DNA from 4 places in the Micromonospora sp. NPDC049230 genome. Region 2 is predicted to be linked to each of the others. Evidence: riboswitches for the same ligand, from Rfam matches in the RefSeq annotation. Region 2 holds a riboswitch; each other region holds the start of a gene.
What was found. Region 2 has a riboswitch for cyclic di-AMP ahead of AB0A95_RS09210 (NlpC/P60 family protein). Riboswitches for the same ligand answer to the same signal wherever they lie in the genome.
Positions count from the first base shown of each region.

Region 1: another riboswitch for cyclic di-AMP. It lies ahead of AB0A95_RS05180 (hypothetical protein); the one in region 2 lies ahead of AB0A95_RS09210 (NlpC/P60 family protein).
Region 3: another riboswitch for cyclic di-AMP. It lies ahead of AB0A95_RS00600 (hypothetical protein); the one in region 2 lies ahead of AB0A95_RS09210 (NlpC/P60 family protein).
Region 4: another riboswitch for cyclic di-AMP. It lies ahead of AB0A95_RS04005 (C39 family peptidase); the one in region 2 lies ahead of AB0A95_RS09210 (NlpC/P60 family protein).

Region 1 is NZ_JBEZCZ010000004.1:147,753-151,856, forward strand. It holds gene AB0A95_RS05175 (YibE/F family protein) at 257-1,627, shown strand; cyclic di-AMP (ydaO/yuaA leader) riboswitch at 1,794-1,924, shown strand; gene AB0A95_RS05180 (hypothetical protein) at 1,929-2,948, shown strand; gene AB0A95_RS05185 (carbonic anhydrase) at 3,006-3,713, opposite strand; gene AB0A95_RS05190 (helix-turn-helix domain-containing protein) at 3,954-4,104, shown strand, end outside.
Region 2 is NZ_JBEZCZ010000007.1:173,144-177,247, reverse strand. It holds gene AB0A95_RS09220 (pyridoxamine 5'-phosphate oxidase family protein) at 1-354, opposite strand, end outside; gene dcd (dCTP deaminase) at 454-1,032, shown strand; gene AB0A95_RS09210 (NlpC/P60 family protein) at 1,098-2,084, opposite strand; cyclic di-AMP (ydaO/yuaA leader) riboswitch at 2,152-2,287, opposite strand; gene AB0A95_RS09205 (N-acetylmuramoyl-L-alanine amidase) at 2,521-4,104, shown strand, end outside.
Region 3 is NZ_JBEZCZ010000001.1:124,285-128,388, forward strand. It holds gene AB0A95_RS00590 (SRPBCC family protein) at 1-396, shown strand, start outside; gene AB0A95_RS00595 (hypothetical protein) at 491-1,060, opposite strand; gene AB0A95_RS00600 (hypothetical protein) at 1,289-2,308, opposite strand; cyclic di-AMP (ydaO/yuaA leader) riboswitch at 2,365-2,496, opposite strand; gene AB0A95_RS00605 (cation diffusion facilitator family transporter) at 2,609-3,526, opposite strand; gene AB0A95_RS00610 (AAA family ATPase) at 3,634-4,104, opposite strand, start outside.
Region 4 is NZ_JBEZCZ010000003.1:200,946-205,049, forward strand. It holds gene AB0A95_RS04000 (hypothetical protein) at 1-635, shown strand, start outside; cyclic di-AMP (ydaO/yuaA leader) riboswitch at 902-1,043, shown strand; gene AB0A95_RS04005 (C39 family peptidase) at 1,289-2,116, shown strand; gene AB0A95_RS04010 (hypothetical protein) at 2,261-3,571, shown strand; gene AB0A95_RS04015 (CDP-glycerol glycerophosphotransferase family protein) at 3,599-4,104, opposite strand, start outside.

The DNA of each region.
Region 1 (4,104 bases), on a different contig from region 2:
CCCGCCACGACCTGCGCCCCCGAGCCGGGCTGGTTAGCATTCCCCTCGATGACCCCCCGCATGCCGCTGCGCGAACGGGCACCGGCGTCGCCACGCCGTGGCGTCGCCGCTGACCGCCGGGGCCGGGCACTGGCCATCAGTGATCAGGTGGTCGCCGGTCAGCGATCCGCCGCGTCTCGCGCCACGATTCCACGGTGCGGATGAACCGACCGGCGCACTGACACGTATCCCGCACCGGATCGTTGGGAGTCTCGTCTTGGGTTCCGACCACACCCGTTCCGCTCCGCCCGCCCCGCCCCGGGTGCGGCGGCTCCTCGTCGTGACGGTGGCGCCCCTCTTCGTCGCCACGGTGCTCGCCGCGGCGCTGCTCTGGCCGCGCGGCGGGACACCGCAGACCGACGGCGGGGCGGACGTGCCGCGCTACGGCGGCACGGTGACCCGGGTGGTGACCGAGCCGTGCCCGCCGCTGCCGTCGAGCCCGGAGGGCACACCCCGGGTCGGCGGCGGGCCGTGCGGCACCGTCGACGTCCGGGTGGACGACGGGCCGACCGCCGGTCAACAGGTACGGACACCGATCCCCGACGGACCCGGCGCGCCACGGGTCGAGGTCGGCGACGAGGTCATCCTCGTCGAGCTGACCGATCCCACCGACCCCGCCACCAGCAACTGGAACATCGCCGAGCACCAGCGCGGCACCCCGCTGCTGTGGCTGGCGGTGATCTTCGCCGCGGCGATCGTCGCGTTCGGCCGCTGGCGGGGTCTGGCCGCGCTCGCCGGGCTGGCGGCCAGCTTCGCCATCCTGCTCACGTTCGTGCTGCCGGCCATCGCCGCCGGCGGATCACCCCTCCTGGTGGCGGTGGTCGGCGCGGCCCTGATCATGTTCGTGGTGCTCTATCTGACGCACGGCGTCACCGCACAGACCTCGGTGGCGGTGCTGGGCACCCTGGGCAGCCTGGTGCTGACCGGTGTGTTGGCCACCATCGCCACGGCCGCGACCCACCTCACCGGCTTCGGCAGCGAGGACGCGACGACACTGTCGATGTTCCAGGCCGACGTGGACCTGCACGGCCTGCTGCTCGCCGGGATCATCATCGGATCGCTCGGGGTGCTCGACGACGTGACGGTCACCCAGGCGGCCACCGTCACCGAGCTGGCGCACGCCAACCCCGGGCTGACCCGGTTGCAGCTGTACCGTGCCGCGACCCGGGTGGGCCGTGCGCACATCGCCTCCACTGTCAACACCATCGTGCTGGCGTACGCGGGCGCGTCGCTGCCCCTGCTCCTCCTGCTCACCGCCGACGCACGACCGATCGGGCAGATCCTCACCAGTGAGTTCCTCGCGCAGGAGATCGTCCGCAGCGCGGTCGCCACGCTCGGTCTGATCGCCGCCGTGCCACTGACCACCGGGCTGGCCGCGATCGTCACCGCCGCCGGGCGGGCCGATGCCACACCGCCCGCCGACGCCGCCCGGCGACCACCGGAGCCGGACCCGGCGGAGGCGATGGCCGCCCTCAGCTCACCGCGAACCTCTCGGACCAACGAGCCGGACCAGACGCGGACCCCGCCCCCATCCACGGCCATCGACGGGTGGCCGGATTCGAACAGGAGCACGGAAACGACATGGTGACACTCCTCAGCGTGACCAGATCGGGTCTCCACCCTGAGAACCGCGTCACTGATCACCCAGCGCAATGGCGAAATGACACTTTTGGTCGGTATCCAGGCGTAGCTCACCCAGTCCACTCTCGGGTAACCTCGCTGCCGGTTACCGATGAAGGCGCGAAGCGGCGCCTGCGGGGCCACCGCCCAATCGCCAACCGGCGAGCCGGGGACCCAGGTACGTGGGGTGAATCCGCGTCAGCGGTAGGGGCCACTTCCGCCCCGAACCCGTCAGCTAACCCGGTCGGCGGTCGACGGAAGGGAACATTGTGACGGCACCCCTACGCCGCTGGTTGACACCCGTGGTGGCCGTGATCGCCGCACTGACAGTGCTCGCCGGGCCCCAGCCGGCCCACGCCGCCCCGACGACCCCGACACCGTCCGGGCACGAGGAGGACGGCGAGCCGAAGCTGCTCAACGACGTCATCGAGCAGGCCAACCGCGACTACTCCGCCGCCAAGTCCAAACTGGACAAGTCCAAGAAGCGGCAGCTTGAGCTGGCGCGGGAGGTGGACCGGGCCAAGGCCGACCTGGACGCGTTGGCACCACAGGTCGGGCAGATCGCCGCCCAGTCGTACCGGACCGGTCGGATCGGCGCGCTCGCGATGCTGCTCGAAAGCGACGCTCCCGACACCTTCGTCCAGCGCGCCGCGATGCTCGACGAGATCAACATGGTGAACGAGAACAAGCTCGCCGAGGTCAACGCGGCAAAGGCCCGTGCCGAGGAGGCCAAGCTGGCCCTCGACACCGAGGTTCGCGAGCAGCAGAAGCAGACCGCCGTGATGGCCAAGCGGAAGAACGAGGCCGACAAGGCGCTCTCCCTGGTCGGCGGCAAGGGCTTCACCGGCGGCCTGGTGGACGCCACCTCGCCGGTCGCCAAGATCGGGCCGGGCCGCACCGCCGACGGTGACTGGAAGGCGCAGTCGTGCAGCGAGAACGATCCGACCACGTCCGGCTGCATCACGCCGCGGACGCTGCACGCGTACAAGGAGGTCAAGCGGGCCGGCTTCAACCGGTTCGTCGGCTGCTACCGCCCCGGCGGGCCGTGGGAGCACCCGAAGGGCCGCGCCTGCGACTGGTCGCTACAGAAGAGCGGCTTCGCACCCTGGCACAACGAGGACACCCGGACGTACGGCAACAACGTCGCCGCGTTCCTCATCCGTAACGCCGACCGGCTCGGCATCTACTACGTGATCTGGAACCGGCAGATCTGGTTCCCGGCGAGCGGCTGGAAATCGTACAGCGGGCCGTCGGACCACACCGACCACGTCCACATGTCACTGCTCTGACCCACCGGATCCTCCGTCGAGGGCCGCTCCGCCTCGCGCGGGGCGGCCCTCGACGTGTCAGGCGGCCGCGGCCGGGTCCGGTGACCCGGTCGGCACGTCGGGCGTCGCGAAGCCGGCCGGCACCGCCGCCACCGGGCGTACGACGCCGGCGGCGAGCCGGTACGACACACCCACCACCGCGCACCGCCCCTGCGCCACCTCGTCGGCCAGCACGGGCGACTGCCCGAGCAGCGTCTCGACGGTCTGCGCGATGTGGATGTCGACGATGCCGTCGATGTCCTCCACACCCTCGCTACGGGCCCGGGACAGACTGGGCAGCACGGCATCGACCACCGCGCCCAGGTGCCCGGGAGGCTGCGTGCCGGTCGCCGCGGACTCCCGCGCCGCCTGCACCGCCCCACACGAGTCGTGGCCGAGCACCACCACCAGCGGGGTGCCGAGGACTGTCACCGCGTACTCCACGCTGCCCAGCACCTCCGGACCGGCGGTGTGCCCGGCCGTGCGGACCACGAACAGGTCACCAAGCCCCCGGTCAAAGATGATCTCGGCGGCCAGGCGGGAGTCGGAGCAGCCGACGATCACCGCGAACGGGTGCTGCCCGTCGGCCACCGCCGCCCGGCGCCCGGCGTCCTGGTTGGGGTGGCGCGGGGCGCCGCTGACGAAGCGCCGGTTTCCGGCGGTCAGCTCGGCGTACGCCTGCGCCGGATCGCTGATCGCGGACGCCCGGTCGGTGGTCCGCTGCGGACCCGGCTGCCCGCCAGACATTCCGGGAAGACTCATCCCCGCACCTCGTATTCACGCGTTTGACCTGGTCAACCGGCTTGTCAGCCGGGCCGGCGGCGGGCGCTGGCTCGGGCTCCACCGTCACACGCACCGTAAGATGCGTCAAGGTATGCGTGATTTACATTTCATACGTTGACTTCGGGTCGACCCCTGGGCGACGCACCGGGGGCAGGGCGGGCGAGACTTCCGGGGCGGGGCGGACATCCGGAAAGGCGGTCACACATGGCGAGCACTGCGACGGGCGACACCGGCGGCGGGCGGAACTGGACGTTCCTCACCAACCACGGGCACGTCCTGCTGGCCATCGCCCGCGACCCCACCGCCCGGCTACGCGACGTCGCGGCCGAGGTCGGCGTGACCGAACGGGCCGCGC
Region 2 (4,104 bases):
CCAGTCGACCTGCGGCTCGGCGCGGGCGCTCTGCGCCAGTTGCGCCACCCGGGCCGGATCGGTCACCGGACGGGCGCGCCCCGCCACGTACGCCTCGTCGTCGCTCTCCTCCGGGGGGAACGAGTGCAGCGCGTAGCGGCCGTCGCGTTCGAGGTCACGGCGCTTCGGAGAGTCGATGATGAAACAGAAGAGACCCTCGTCGGTGATGACCGGGGAGACCGGATGGACCCGGGGCCCGCCGTCGGCGCGGACCGTGGCCAGGTAGCCGAAGCCCGGCCCGTACTGCTGGAGGAGAACGCGGATCCCGTCGGCGAGTCGGGGCTCGTCGGCGGCGAATTCGGACCAGGAAGCCATGTGAGCATTCTATCGAACAAATGTACGAGCAGCGACCTCGACGCGCTGGTCACCGGCACCGAATCTGGTGGGTTTTCGGGCCGCCGCTATGGTGGTCCGATGCTGCTCTCCGACCGCGACCTGGTCTCCGAGATCAAGGCCGGCACGCTGGGCCTGGAGCCGTTCGAGCCCACCCTGGTCCAACCTTCCAGCATCGACGTACGGCTGGACCGGCTGTTCCGGGTCTTCAACAACCACCTTTACACCCACATCGACCCGGCGATGCAGCAGGACGACCTGACGTCGGCGATCGAGGTGCCCGACGGGGAGCCGTTCGTGCTGCACCCCGGTGAGTTCGTGCTCGCCTCGACGCTGGAGGTCATCTCGCTGGGCGACCAGCTCGCCGGCCGGCTGGAGGGCAAGAGTTCGCTGGGACGGCTGGGGCTGCTCACGCACTCCACCGCCGGTTTCATCGACCCCGGCTTCTCCGGTCACGTCACGCTGGAGCTGTCGAACGTGGCGAACCTGCCGATCACTCTCTGGCCGGGCATGAAGATCGGGCAGCTCTGCATCTTCCGGCTCTCCTCGCCGGCCGAGCACCCGTACGGGTCGGCGGTCTACGGCTCGCGTTACCAGGGGCAGCGGGGGCCGACGCCGAGTCGCGCCTGGCAGCACTGGCGCACCTGGCCCACCCGCTGAAGTGAACCCGTGACAACGGGGGCCCGCCGCGACGGATCGCGACGGGCCCCCGGTCAGCGCACTGATCAGCCTGGACGGCCGTAGCTGTGGACCTGACCGTCATCGGCCCCCTTCATCTTGACCGGTTCGCCGGCCTGCGAGGCGTGCACCACCCAGCCGCCGCCGACATACATGCCGACGTGGTGGATGTCGCTGTAGTAGAAGACCAGGTCACCGGGGCGCAGGTCGGGCTTGCCGACCTTCTTGGTGGCACGGCTCTGCGCGGCGGCGTTGTGCGGCAGGGACACCCCGGCCTTCGCCCAGGCGGCCAGCATCAGCCCGGAGCAGTCGTACGAGTTCGGGCCCTCGGCACCCCAGACGTAGGGCTTGCCGATCTGCGCGCAGGCGAACTTGACCGCCGTGCCGGCGGCGCCACCGGGATAGCTGGCAGGGCAGGGCGCCGGGCGCAGCGGACCGCCGCCACCGCTGCCGTACACCTTGAGGCGCAGCTTCTGTAGCTTGTCGATCTCCTCGTTGATCTGCTTCTTCTTCGCCGCCAGCTGAGCCTCGGTGCGGGTCAGTTGGGCCACCATCGCATCGAGCGGCGCCTTCTGCCCGGCCAACGTGTCGCGCAGGTCGGCCACCTCGCGGACGTTCTGCTGCTGGTTGTGCGCGAAGCGGTCGAGCATCTCCAGCTGTCCGACCACCTCGCTGGGTGACCGGCTGCCCAGCACGGCGTTCACGGTCAGCACGTTCTCGCCCTTGTACGCGCGCACCGCCAGGGCGCTGACCTTGTCCATCGCGGCGTCGACCTGGCGCTCCAGCGGGGCGATCCGGGCGGCCAGCGCGTCGGCCTGCCTGCGCTTGGCGGCGAGGTCGATCCGGGTGGCGTTGTGCTGTTCGATGATCGGTTCGAGTTTGTTCCAGTCGGCGTCGATCTGGCGTTCGATCTCGGCGACGGACGGGTCGGCGTGGGCCGCCGTGGCGCTGCCGGCCAGGACGACGGCGACGCCGGCCAGTGCGGCGAGCGCGGTGGTGAAGCGGGACCAGCGTGGGCGCGGCGCGATCGGCATGGGGCCGGCTGTTGCCGACCGTTCGGACGACGGCCGCGGGGCATGGAGTGCCACCGGGGTTCCGTACTCCTTCTTCCTGACCGCCTACCGGGTTAGCTGACGGGTTCGGGCGGGAAGTCGGCGCCCTACCGCAGTGGCTGCGGATTCACCCCGGGGGACATGGGTCCCCGGTTCGTTCGGAAACGACTCGGCGGTGTCGGTCCGTTACCGCCCGGGCTGGGCGGAGCTGCTATCGGGCCGACAAAAGACCAGAGTAGAGACGCTTGTTACCCCTCCGCAACCCGCGCGGCCGTGACACTCCGTACCGATCGGAGGGGGCACCGACCACACGCGAAGATTTCTTTCCAGACAGGTCGACACATAGAAAGGTATTGACGCGGGCTCCCGGGCGGCGCGAAGGTGACCTGACCTGCACCCGTGGAATCTGGGGGGTTCGATGCACCATCCAACCCTGTCCTCCGGCCGGCGCGCACTGCTCGCCGCCGCCGTGGTCGCCGCCGCGACCGCGGTGCCGCCACCCGCCAACGCCGCCGCCGCGCCTGGCGGCGACCGCCAGCAGCAGTACGCCGCCGCGGCGGCCGAGTTCGGTGTACCGACCGACGTGCTGCTCGGCGTCTCCTACCTGGAGTCCCGCTGGGACAGCAACGCCGGCACACCCAGCACCAGCGGCGGTTACGGCCCGATGCACCTGACCGACGCCCGACGCGTGGCCGCGCTCCCCGTGGCCGGCCACCACAACACCGGCAGCGGCACCGAGGATCCGCGTGGCGACGACTCCCGTACCTCGCTGGAACCCGCGCCTCGGCCGGCGGACCCGACACCATCGGCCGCCGCGTTGCAGACCGTGGACGCCGCCGCCGCGCTGACCGGCGCGGCCCCCGACTCGCTGCGTACCGACGTCGGCGTGAACATCCGGGGCGGCGCGGCGCTGCTGGCCTCGTACCAGCGGGCGTTGGGTGCGCCGGTCGGTGCCGGCACCGACCCGGCCACCTGGTACGGCGCGGTGGCCCGCTACGCCGGCGCGGACACCGCCGACGCCGCGGCGGCCTTCGCCGACGAGGTCTTCACCACCATCGGCACGGGCGCGTCGCGGATGACCGATGACGGAGCGCGGATCACGCTGCCGGCCCGGGCGATCCGCCCGGAGCGTTCCTGGCTGGACCGGCTGGGTCTACGCCGGCTCGCCCGCCCGGACGGGCTGGAGTGCCCCCGCACCATCTCCTGCGAGTGGATCCCGGCGCCCTACGCGGCGTTCGGCGACGGGGACTACGGCAACCACGACCTGTCCGACCGGCCCGCCCGGCAGAAGGTCGAGTACATCGTCATCCACGACACCGAGGGGAGTTGGGCGACCACCCTGCAACTCGTGCAGGACCCGACCTACGTGAGCTGGCACTACACGCTGCGCTCGGTGGACGGGCACGTCGCCCAGCACGTCAGGACCAAGGATGTCGCCTGGCACGCCGGCAACTGGTACGTCAACGCCAAGGCGGTCGGGCTGGAGCACGAGGGCTTCGCGGCGCAGGGCACCTGGTACACCGAGGCGATGTACCGGGCCTCGGCGAAGCTGGTCCGGCACCTCGCGCTGCGGCTGGGCGTCCCGCTGGACCGCCAGCACATCATCGGCCACGACAACGTGCCCGGCACCGTCGCCGCGAACGTTGCGGGGATGCACTGGGACACCGGCCCGTACTGGGACTGGACGCACTACTTCACGCTGCTGCACGCGCCCCGGCTGGACACCGGCACCCCGGCCACCGGTCTGGTCCGGATCGACCCGGACTTCGCCACCAACCAGCCGGCGTTCGTCGGCTGCGTCACCGCCGGTGTGCCGTGCGCGCCACGCGGCTCCTCGGCGGTGGTGCTGCGCTCCGCGCCGGCCGCGGACGCGCCGCTCGTCAACGACATCGCGCTGCGCCCCGACGGCACCCCCAACACGATGGAGGTGTCGGACCACGGTGCCCGTGCCTCCGCCGGTCAGACGTACGCGCTTGCCGGCCGCCAGGGCGACTGGACGGCG
Region 3 (4,104 bases), on a different contig from region 2:
AGTGACCTGACCCGACAGGGTGAGCTGCACCCGCTGATCGTCCAGGTCCGTCAACTGCCGCCCCGACCCGGTGCCCAGGCCAGCTACACGATCAACGACAGGTTGGTGGCCGGCCCGCTACGCTTCCGCACCACCTATCACGCGGACGTGCTGAGCAGCGGCAACGACGAGATCATCATGGTGGCCCGCCAGTGGCCCGCCACCACTGTGCACAACCACACCCGACTGCGCGCCGAGCCGGACGGCCTGGTCCGGATCGACGTCGAGATCACCCTGACCGCACCGACGCCGCTGTTCCGGTACGCGTTCCGCCAGGCGCGGGCAGCCCACCTGGCCCTGGCCACCCGCCTCGGCCCAGCCCTCGACCGCACCGGCGAGGCCCCACCACCGGCCTGAGCGCCCGCGCGCGTCACCCGGACCCGCTCGCGCCCTGCCCCGCCATGATCGTGCACGGTCCAGGAGGTAGTGGCCTGCGGGCGTCGGGAGGCCACTACATCTTGGTTTTAGCGCGATCTGGGGGCCCGATCTTGGGGGCCCGGTCGCGGTGGCCCGGTTGCGGTGGCCCGGTCACGGGTTGCGGCCGTGCCCCGGGAGGGCGGGTGGGGCGGCGGCCCCACGGTTTGTAGGTGGACAGCACCGTCGCGATGATCATCAGGCTGGTCGACACCGCGGGCGCGATCACCAGGTCGACGCGGTCCCGTGCGGGGAGGGCGGCGCCCACCGCGCCGGCGTGCCGCAGATTCGGCGTGAGCAGGAACAGCACCAGCCCGACCATGACCGTGGTGAGTACGAGCTTGGCGACCACCCAGCGATAGCGCCAGAGGCCCCACGGCGTGAACAGCGCGCTGGCGACCCCGATCAGCCAGACCAGGACGCTCAGCGGCGCGAACAGCACAGTGCCGACAAGCGCCGTGACCGGGTAGATCACCGCCGGGTCGGCACCCCGCTGCACGGCGATGCCGAGCGTGAGGAGCACCAGGTCGGCACCGAGCCACCCGAGCGAGGTGACCAGGTGCAGGGTGAGGAGCCCCTTGCGGGCGGTGGGTGGGATCCGACGCATACCGCGATGCTGCCCGCCGACCCGCGCCAGGTCGTCCGACCGCCGACGACATCCGGGGTACGCCCGGCGACGTAGCCCGGCCCGGCGAGCACCCCGGCCCTGGTGACGACCCGCCCTCGTGATCGACACGACATCGCCGACTCCGGGGTATCCCGTCGTCCCGGACACCCCGGAGTCGGCGAACGCGAGTGGATCATTCCCGGACCGGGCCGGGGGCCGTCGGGTGGGTCAGTAGACGGACAGGTGTACGTGGTTGGTGTGGTCGGTGGACGGGGTGCCACCGGCGCCGCTGTACGACTTCCACCCGCTGCTGGGCAGCCAGATCTGCCGATACCAGATCACGTACAGCACGGCGAGCCGGTCGGCGTTGCGGATGAAGTACGCGGCCAGGTTGTTGCCGTACGTCTTGTCGCCGCCGGTGGCGTTGCCGCCGAAGCCGCTCTTCTGCGCCGCGAAGTCGCAGGCTCGGCCCTTCGGGTGCTCGCCGGAGCCACTGGGCCGGTGACAGGAGACGTACCGGGTGAAGCCGGCGGCCTTGGCCTGTTCGAGCGCGTGCAGGGTGCGCGGGGTGATGCAGCCGTTGGCCGGCGTGGGGTCGTTGACGCTGCACGACTCGGATGGCCAGGAGCCGTCGGAGTTGCGCGGCGCGGCCTTCGCGTTGGCGGTGGAGGTGCCCCGGTTGGAGCCGGTGTCGGCGGTGGTCTGCGGCGGCTTGGGCGTGTTGGCGACGGTCAGGGCGCGTTCGGCCTGCTCCTTGCGCTTGGCCATCACCGTGACCTGCTTGCGTTGTTCGGTGATCTCGCCGTTCAGGGCGGCCCGGGTGCGGTTGGCCTGGTCCTTGGTGGCGAGCAGGTCGCGCAGCACCCGGTCCTCGTTGGCGGCCACCGCCTCCAGGGCGGCGGCCCGGTCCATGAAGCCCTCCGGGCTGCTGCTGTTGAGCAGCGCCGACACCGCGCCGAGCCGGCCGGTGCGGTACGCCACGCCGGCGATCTGGCCGACCTTGCCGTCGCGTTGGGCCAGCTCGACCTCGATGGTCTTCAGTTGGGTGGTGAGCTGCTGCTGCCGCTGCACGGAGGTGTCCAGAGCGCGTTTCGCGTCCAGGTAGCCCTTGCTGGCGGCCTCAAGTTGGGCGCGCAGCGACGGGGTGCCGCCCTCCTCGTCGGAGTCGGGTGCGGCGGCGGCTCGCAGGCCGGTCGGGGGAGCGGCCGAGACGCTGCCGGCCGGGATCGCGACGCCGAGGGCGAACATCGCGACGATCAGGGCCGCCAGTCGGGCGGCGGGTGGTCGTGCTGGTGCCACTGCGCATGTCCTTCCGTCAGCCGCCGACCGGGTTAGCTGACGGGTTCGGGACGGAAGATCCCTACCGCTGACGCGGATGCACCCCAGGAACGTGGTTCCCCGGTTCGCCTGGTTGGGCGATTAGGCGGCGACCGCCACCGGCGCCTGGAGGGCGCCGCCTGGTGGAGGCCGGGACCGAGCCTACCGGTGCCGGTGGGGCTGTTGCAGCCGATGTGACGGAAGGTGCCTACGTCATCACGGAAACGTGTGTTACCACTCGATCGAGCCGCAGGCCCCGGTGGCGGCGCCGGGCTCGATCTGCAACGTCGCGTGTTCGATCCGGAAGTCGTCGTGCAGGGCGGTACGCGCTGCGGTGAGCACCGCGCCGACCTCCGCGCCGGGTGCCATGGTCAGGTGCGCGGAGGCCACGTCCATGCCCGAGGTGAGCGTCCAGACGTGCAGGTCGTGCACCTCCACCACGCCGGGGACCGCGGCCAGCCGGTCGTGCACGGCGGTCACCTGGAGGTGTTCCGGGGCGGCCTGCACCAGGATGCGGACGGCGGCGCGGGCCAGCCGCCAGGTGCGCGGCAGGATGAACGCGCCGATGGCGACCGCGACCAGTGGGTCGGCCCACCACCAGTCGGTGACGGCGATGAGTAGTGCCGCGCCGATCACGCCGAGTGAGCCGAGCAGGTCGCCGAGCACCTCCAGGTAGGCGCCCTGAAGGTTGATGCTCTCCCGGGCGCCGGGGCGGAGCAGGGCGAAGGCGGCGACGTTCGCGAGCAGGCCGAGCACGGCCACCGCGAGCATCGGGCCGGCGACGACCTCGTGCGGGTCGCCGAAGCGGCGGATCGCCGCGATCACCACGTAGATCGCGACGCCGGAGAGCAGGACGGCGTTGGCCAGTGCGGCGAGCACCTCGAGGCGGTAGAGCCCGAAGGTGCGCTGCGGGTCACCGGTGGCCCGTCGGGTCGCGGTGATCGCGGCGAGCGCCATCCCGATGCCGAGTACGTCGGTGAACATGTGCCCGGCGTCGGAGAGCAGGGCGAGCGAGGAGGTGTGCAGGGCGGCTGCCGTCTCGACCACCATCAGGGTGGCGAGCAGCCCGAATGCCGCCCAGAGACGGCCCCGGTGCTGCTGTGCGGCATTGGCGACGGACCCATGGTGGTGGTCATGACCTGCGCCCACGAGCTCCACCTTCCGCTGCCGACCGGGGCCCGGTCAAATGTATGTTCACATCGCTATGTATGGAAGTGTTGGGTTCGCCGCTGGCCCGTTTGGCACGCTGGCACGGATCAGCCGGTGGGGTCGATGGTGGTGAGTCGCTGCGTGGCCCGGGACAGCGCCACGTAGAGGGTGCGCACCCCGGCGCCCGGATCCGCCCGGATCTCACTCGGGGCGACGAGCACGACTCCGTCGTACTCCATGCCCTTGGCCTCCAGGCTGGTGACCACCTGCAACCTCGGCGCGTCGAGCGCGGCGAGCCAACCGGCGACCTCGTCCCGGCGGGGGACCGGCGTGATCACCCCGACCGTGCCCTCCACCTCGGTCAGCAGGCCGGCGGCCGCCTGCACGGTCGCGGTCTCCAACCCCGTCGCGGGCACCACCAGTTCGACCGGATCGACCCCGGTGGAGCGTACGGCCGTCGGCAGCGGCAGATCGGGGTAGAGCCGGCGGATCTCCGCCGCCGCCACCGCGAAGATCTCCGAGGAGTTGCGGTAGTTGGTGGTGAGCGTGAAATCGTGCCGCTTGCGTCGGCCCAACGC
Region 4 (4,104 bases), on a different contig from region 2:
TCCCGACCGCCCGCGAGGTGGCCGCGGCCGAAACCGTCGACAGGCACCGGTACGCCGAGGAGGTGGCAGTCGCCGCGGCCGGCGCTGCCAGGACGGCCGGGCGGCGACGGGATGCCTGGCTGACGGCTCAGGACCAGATGGAACGGGCCTGGGCGCGCTACGACAAGGCGGACACCGCCGCGCGTCGCTTCGCGGGGTCCGGGGCGCTACCCACCCCGGGTACCCCCCGCACCCCCGCCGAGTACGCCTCGCGGGAGCGCTACCTGCACCGCGCGGCGACGGCGGCGTACTGGCGGGGTGACCTGACCATGGCGCAGCTCGGTGACGTCTTCGGGCGACGGGGCTGGGATCCCCGGCGGCACCCGGTCGAGCAGGAGGCCCTGCTCAGCCGGGCGATCCGGGACGCGAGGCTGGCCGACTACCAGGCCGCGGCCACGGCGGAGCGGGCCGCCTGGCGGGATGCGGACCTGGCCGCCTCCTCGGCGCGTACCCTCGTCGCGGAGGCGGCCACGGCGGTTGCCCGGTTGCGGCCGAGCCCGGCACCCGCCCGCCGGTTGGTGCGCGGGGTGCCCCGGCCCGCCGTGGTGGCTCGCTGGCGCCCGGCCCGTGCCCTTCGAGCCCGATCCGTTATGTGAGCCCGGTCACGGGATTTGCGATTCGGGCGTCCGGCACGATCGGCTCGATTTTTCCCGGGATTGTGGCCGCATTGTCGGCGGCCTGTCCGGTTGTCGACCGTAGGCGCCGCCGTAACCGGTTGTCCCATCGAGTCACGTCATCGGCAATACGCGCAGAAATTGCGGCGCGTATTGAGGTTTACGCAGGTGAGGACGGCTTGGCAGGGTGCGGACGGGCCAGTAGTGTCGTCCCGTCCGGTGCGGTAACCGATCGCAAGAGGCGACGCCGCGCCGACCCGCTCAATCGTGATCAACGAACCGGGGACCCATCAGTAAGTCCGGGGTGAATCCGCGAGCCACGGCCCGCGGTAGGGCGATCTTCCCGCCCGAATCCGTCAGCTAACCCGGTAGGCGGTGTCGGAAGGAGTTCCAAACTCGTGCAGCACCTTTCCACCCCTCGGCTGTTCCCTCGCCTCCACGGCGCAGCGGTGCCCCCGCTCATCCGTCCAGTGACGGTGAGCTGACCCCCCGGGTCATCGCCTCTCCCGCCCGGCCGTGCCGGGCGTTCCCCTGAGCGGTTCACCATCCGCGGACCACGGTCCGCGCGCTGGCGCCTGCCCGGACGCCGATCGCGCCCCGGTGTGCCGCTCTCCCCCCGATCCGTGGAGGACCCCGTGAAGCACACCATGCAGCGTCAGCTCCGCCGCATCGCGACCGAGCGCCCGTACCAGATCGTCGCCGCCTCCGCCGCGGCCCTCGTGCTCGCCGCCACCACCGGCACCCTGCTCACCGTCGCCGACGACGCCCCGGCCGCTCAGCGCACCGCGACCACTGTCGCCGAGATGCGCAGCGACGTCACCACCTCGCACGACGACGCCTCCCCGTTGGCCAGCGCCGCGCCGTCCAGCGCCGCCCCGGCCACCAGCGCCCCGGCGCCCGCCGCCAAGGTCAGCAGCAACCCGGATCTGACCCGCAAGCCGACGCGGCCGAAGCCGCCCGCGACAAAGGTCCTCGACTACGAGTACGAGGCGCAGAACACGTACTACAACTGCGGCCCGGCGGCCACCCGCAACGCGCTCAGCGCCACCGGGATCGACCGCACCCAGGAGGAACTCGCGGCCGAACTGGGCACCACCGAGATGGGCACCAACTCGGCCGAGGACACCACCCGGGCGCTCAACGCCGAGGTGAAGGGTTCCCCGTACCGGACCCGGATGTTCCCCAGCGCGCCCAGCCCGGCGCAGATGGACCGGCTCCAGGCCGACGTCGTCCGGGCCATCACCGACGGCCGGGGTGTGGTGGCCAACGTCGTCGGCGACGCCACCGACACCGACGGCAGCTGGCATTCCTACGGCGGCGGCCACTACGTCGCCGTCGTCGGTTACAAGGACAACGGTCGCACCGTGCGGATCGCCGACTCGGCGAACCCGACCGACCCGTCGTACTGGATCACCACCATCGACCTGGCCAACTGGATCACCAGCCGGGGCTACTCCGCCTGACCCAGGCGCACCGACCGCCGCGGGCGTCGTCCCCCACGAGGGGCCGACGCCCGCGGCGTCTCTTCCGCCGGCCCGGGGTACGTCCCCTCCGTCGCGGGTGCGAAACCCGTGGTGGCGCCGCACCCCGACGTCTACCATCCCGCGGTGATGTCCACTGTTGAGCATGCCCTGATCACCACCGTGAGCCTGAACGTCGTCGACACCCGACTCGACGACGCGGCAGGTCGCTGCCGGCCGCTCGTCGCGTCGCTCGGCGCGGTCAGCCTCACGGCGTCCCGAACCGAGGTCGACGGCCCCCGCAGCGGGGTGAACCTGGACCTGACGCTGACGCCGGCCGCCCCGTCGGCGTCCGGCGGGGAGGCGGTGCGGCAGCTGGCCGCCCCGCTGCTGGAGCGCTTCCGGTGGGGCCGTGGTGACCTGGACGTCGTGGAATCGGCGGCGGGCTACCCGATGGGTTTCGCCGCCGGTCGGGAGCGGACGACCGACGGGGTGACGCCGTTGAGCGTGTCCGTCGGCGCGGTCGGTGACACCGCGGAGCAGTGGTGGGATCCACCGGAGTGGCTGCCCGCCGACGCATCGGTCCTCGCCGTCCGGCGCCGGGTCAGGCGACTGCCGGTGGCGGCGTCCGACGACGACGTGGTGGTCCGGGTGCACGCCCGGCTGACGGCCCCGGATCTCGACACCGCCCTGGTCCGCTGCCTTCCACTGCTCGGGAGGGCGGACGTGTGGTCCGTCGACCTGCACCCGGTGGCGGTCGACGGGGGCGGCGTCTGGGGTCTGGCGCTGCTCCTGGTGCTGCCCCTGGTCGAGGTGTCACCGCAGGCTCCATTCGGGACCGGGGTGGACGCCCTGGCCGCCGAGTTCGGATTGCTGACGGGGCGCCTGCGCAGGTCGCCGCTCGGCGTCTGGATGGTGGCGGCGATGGAGGCGACCCGGCCGCTCACCGATGCGCCGACGGTCGAGGCGCTCTACGTGCGGACCGGCATCGACCCGTTCGACCCCGGGCCGGTTGATCGGCCGGTGGAGACCCGGGAGATGGGGCTGCGGGGCCGGGAGAAGGACGGTCCGGACGAGGCCGAGTTGGCCAACGCGATCGAGGAGGCGTTGCGGGACGCCGTACGGGTCGTGCTGACCGTCGACGTCGTCGGGCCGGTCGCGGACGCCGCGGCCGTCGTCCGGGACGTCGTCGGGATCGACGAGGAGGACATCGAGTCGATCAGTAGCGAGACCCTCGCCGACGGGCGGCGGAGAATCGTGGCACACCTCGGGGCCACGATGATGAGCGCCGAGGAGGTGCTGCGGTTCGTCGTCGCCTCCACCGAACTCCAACCGTGGGAGTTCTCGCTCCCCGAGTCGGCAGACGGTCTCGCGGCAGCCGAGTGGCAGGGGCCGTCCGGCACGTCCGGCATCGTCCGGATCGAGCTGAACGCGGGGAAACGGCTCGGCTTGAGCTAGCCCTCTCGCCGGGCCCGACAGTCCGGGTCAGGCGAGGGGGGAGAGCTGCGGCGAACGCTCGGCCGCCGGGTCCTCCGCCGCCGCCAGCTCCCGGCGGGCGGCGGTCAGGAACGCCTCGGCGTACGACTCGGCGGGGAAGTCACCCAGGTAACGTCGGCGGGTGGCCCAGCGTTCGGCGGCGAGCGGATCGGTGTCCAGCAGTGCGGTCAGCACACCGTCCAGGTTGGACAGATCCCGCCGCAGCACGTAACCCGACGCGGCAAGCGGGAAACGCTCGGTGAACCGGTCGCCCTCGTCGCCCATGTCGGTGACCGCGTACGGCTTGCTGGAGTAGAGGTAGTCCGAGATGACCCCGGACACGTCGGAGACCAGCGCGTCCGATCGGTTCACGCACTCGGTCAGGCTCAGCTCGCGGGCCGCCGCACCAACCACGTGCTGGCGACCGCTGCGGGCCCGGTCGGCGACGAGCAACTCGGTCAGCCGGCCCAACTGGCGGGCCGAGGCCGGGTTCTGTGCCGTGTACGGGTGGGCCC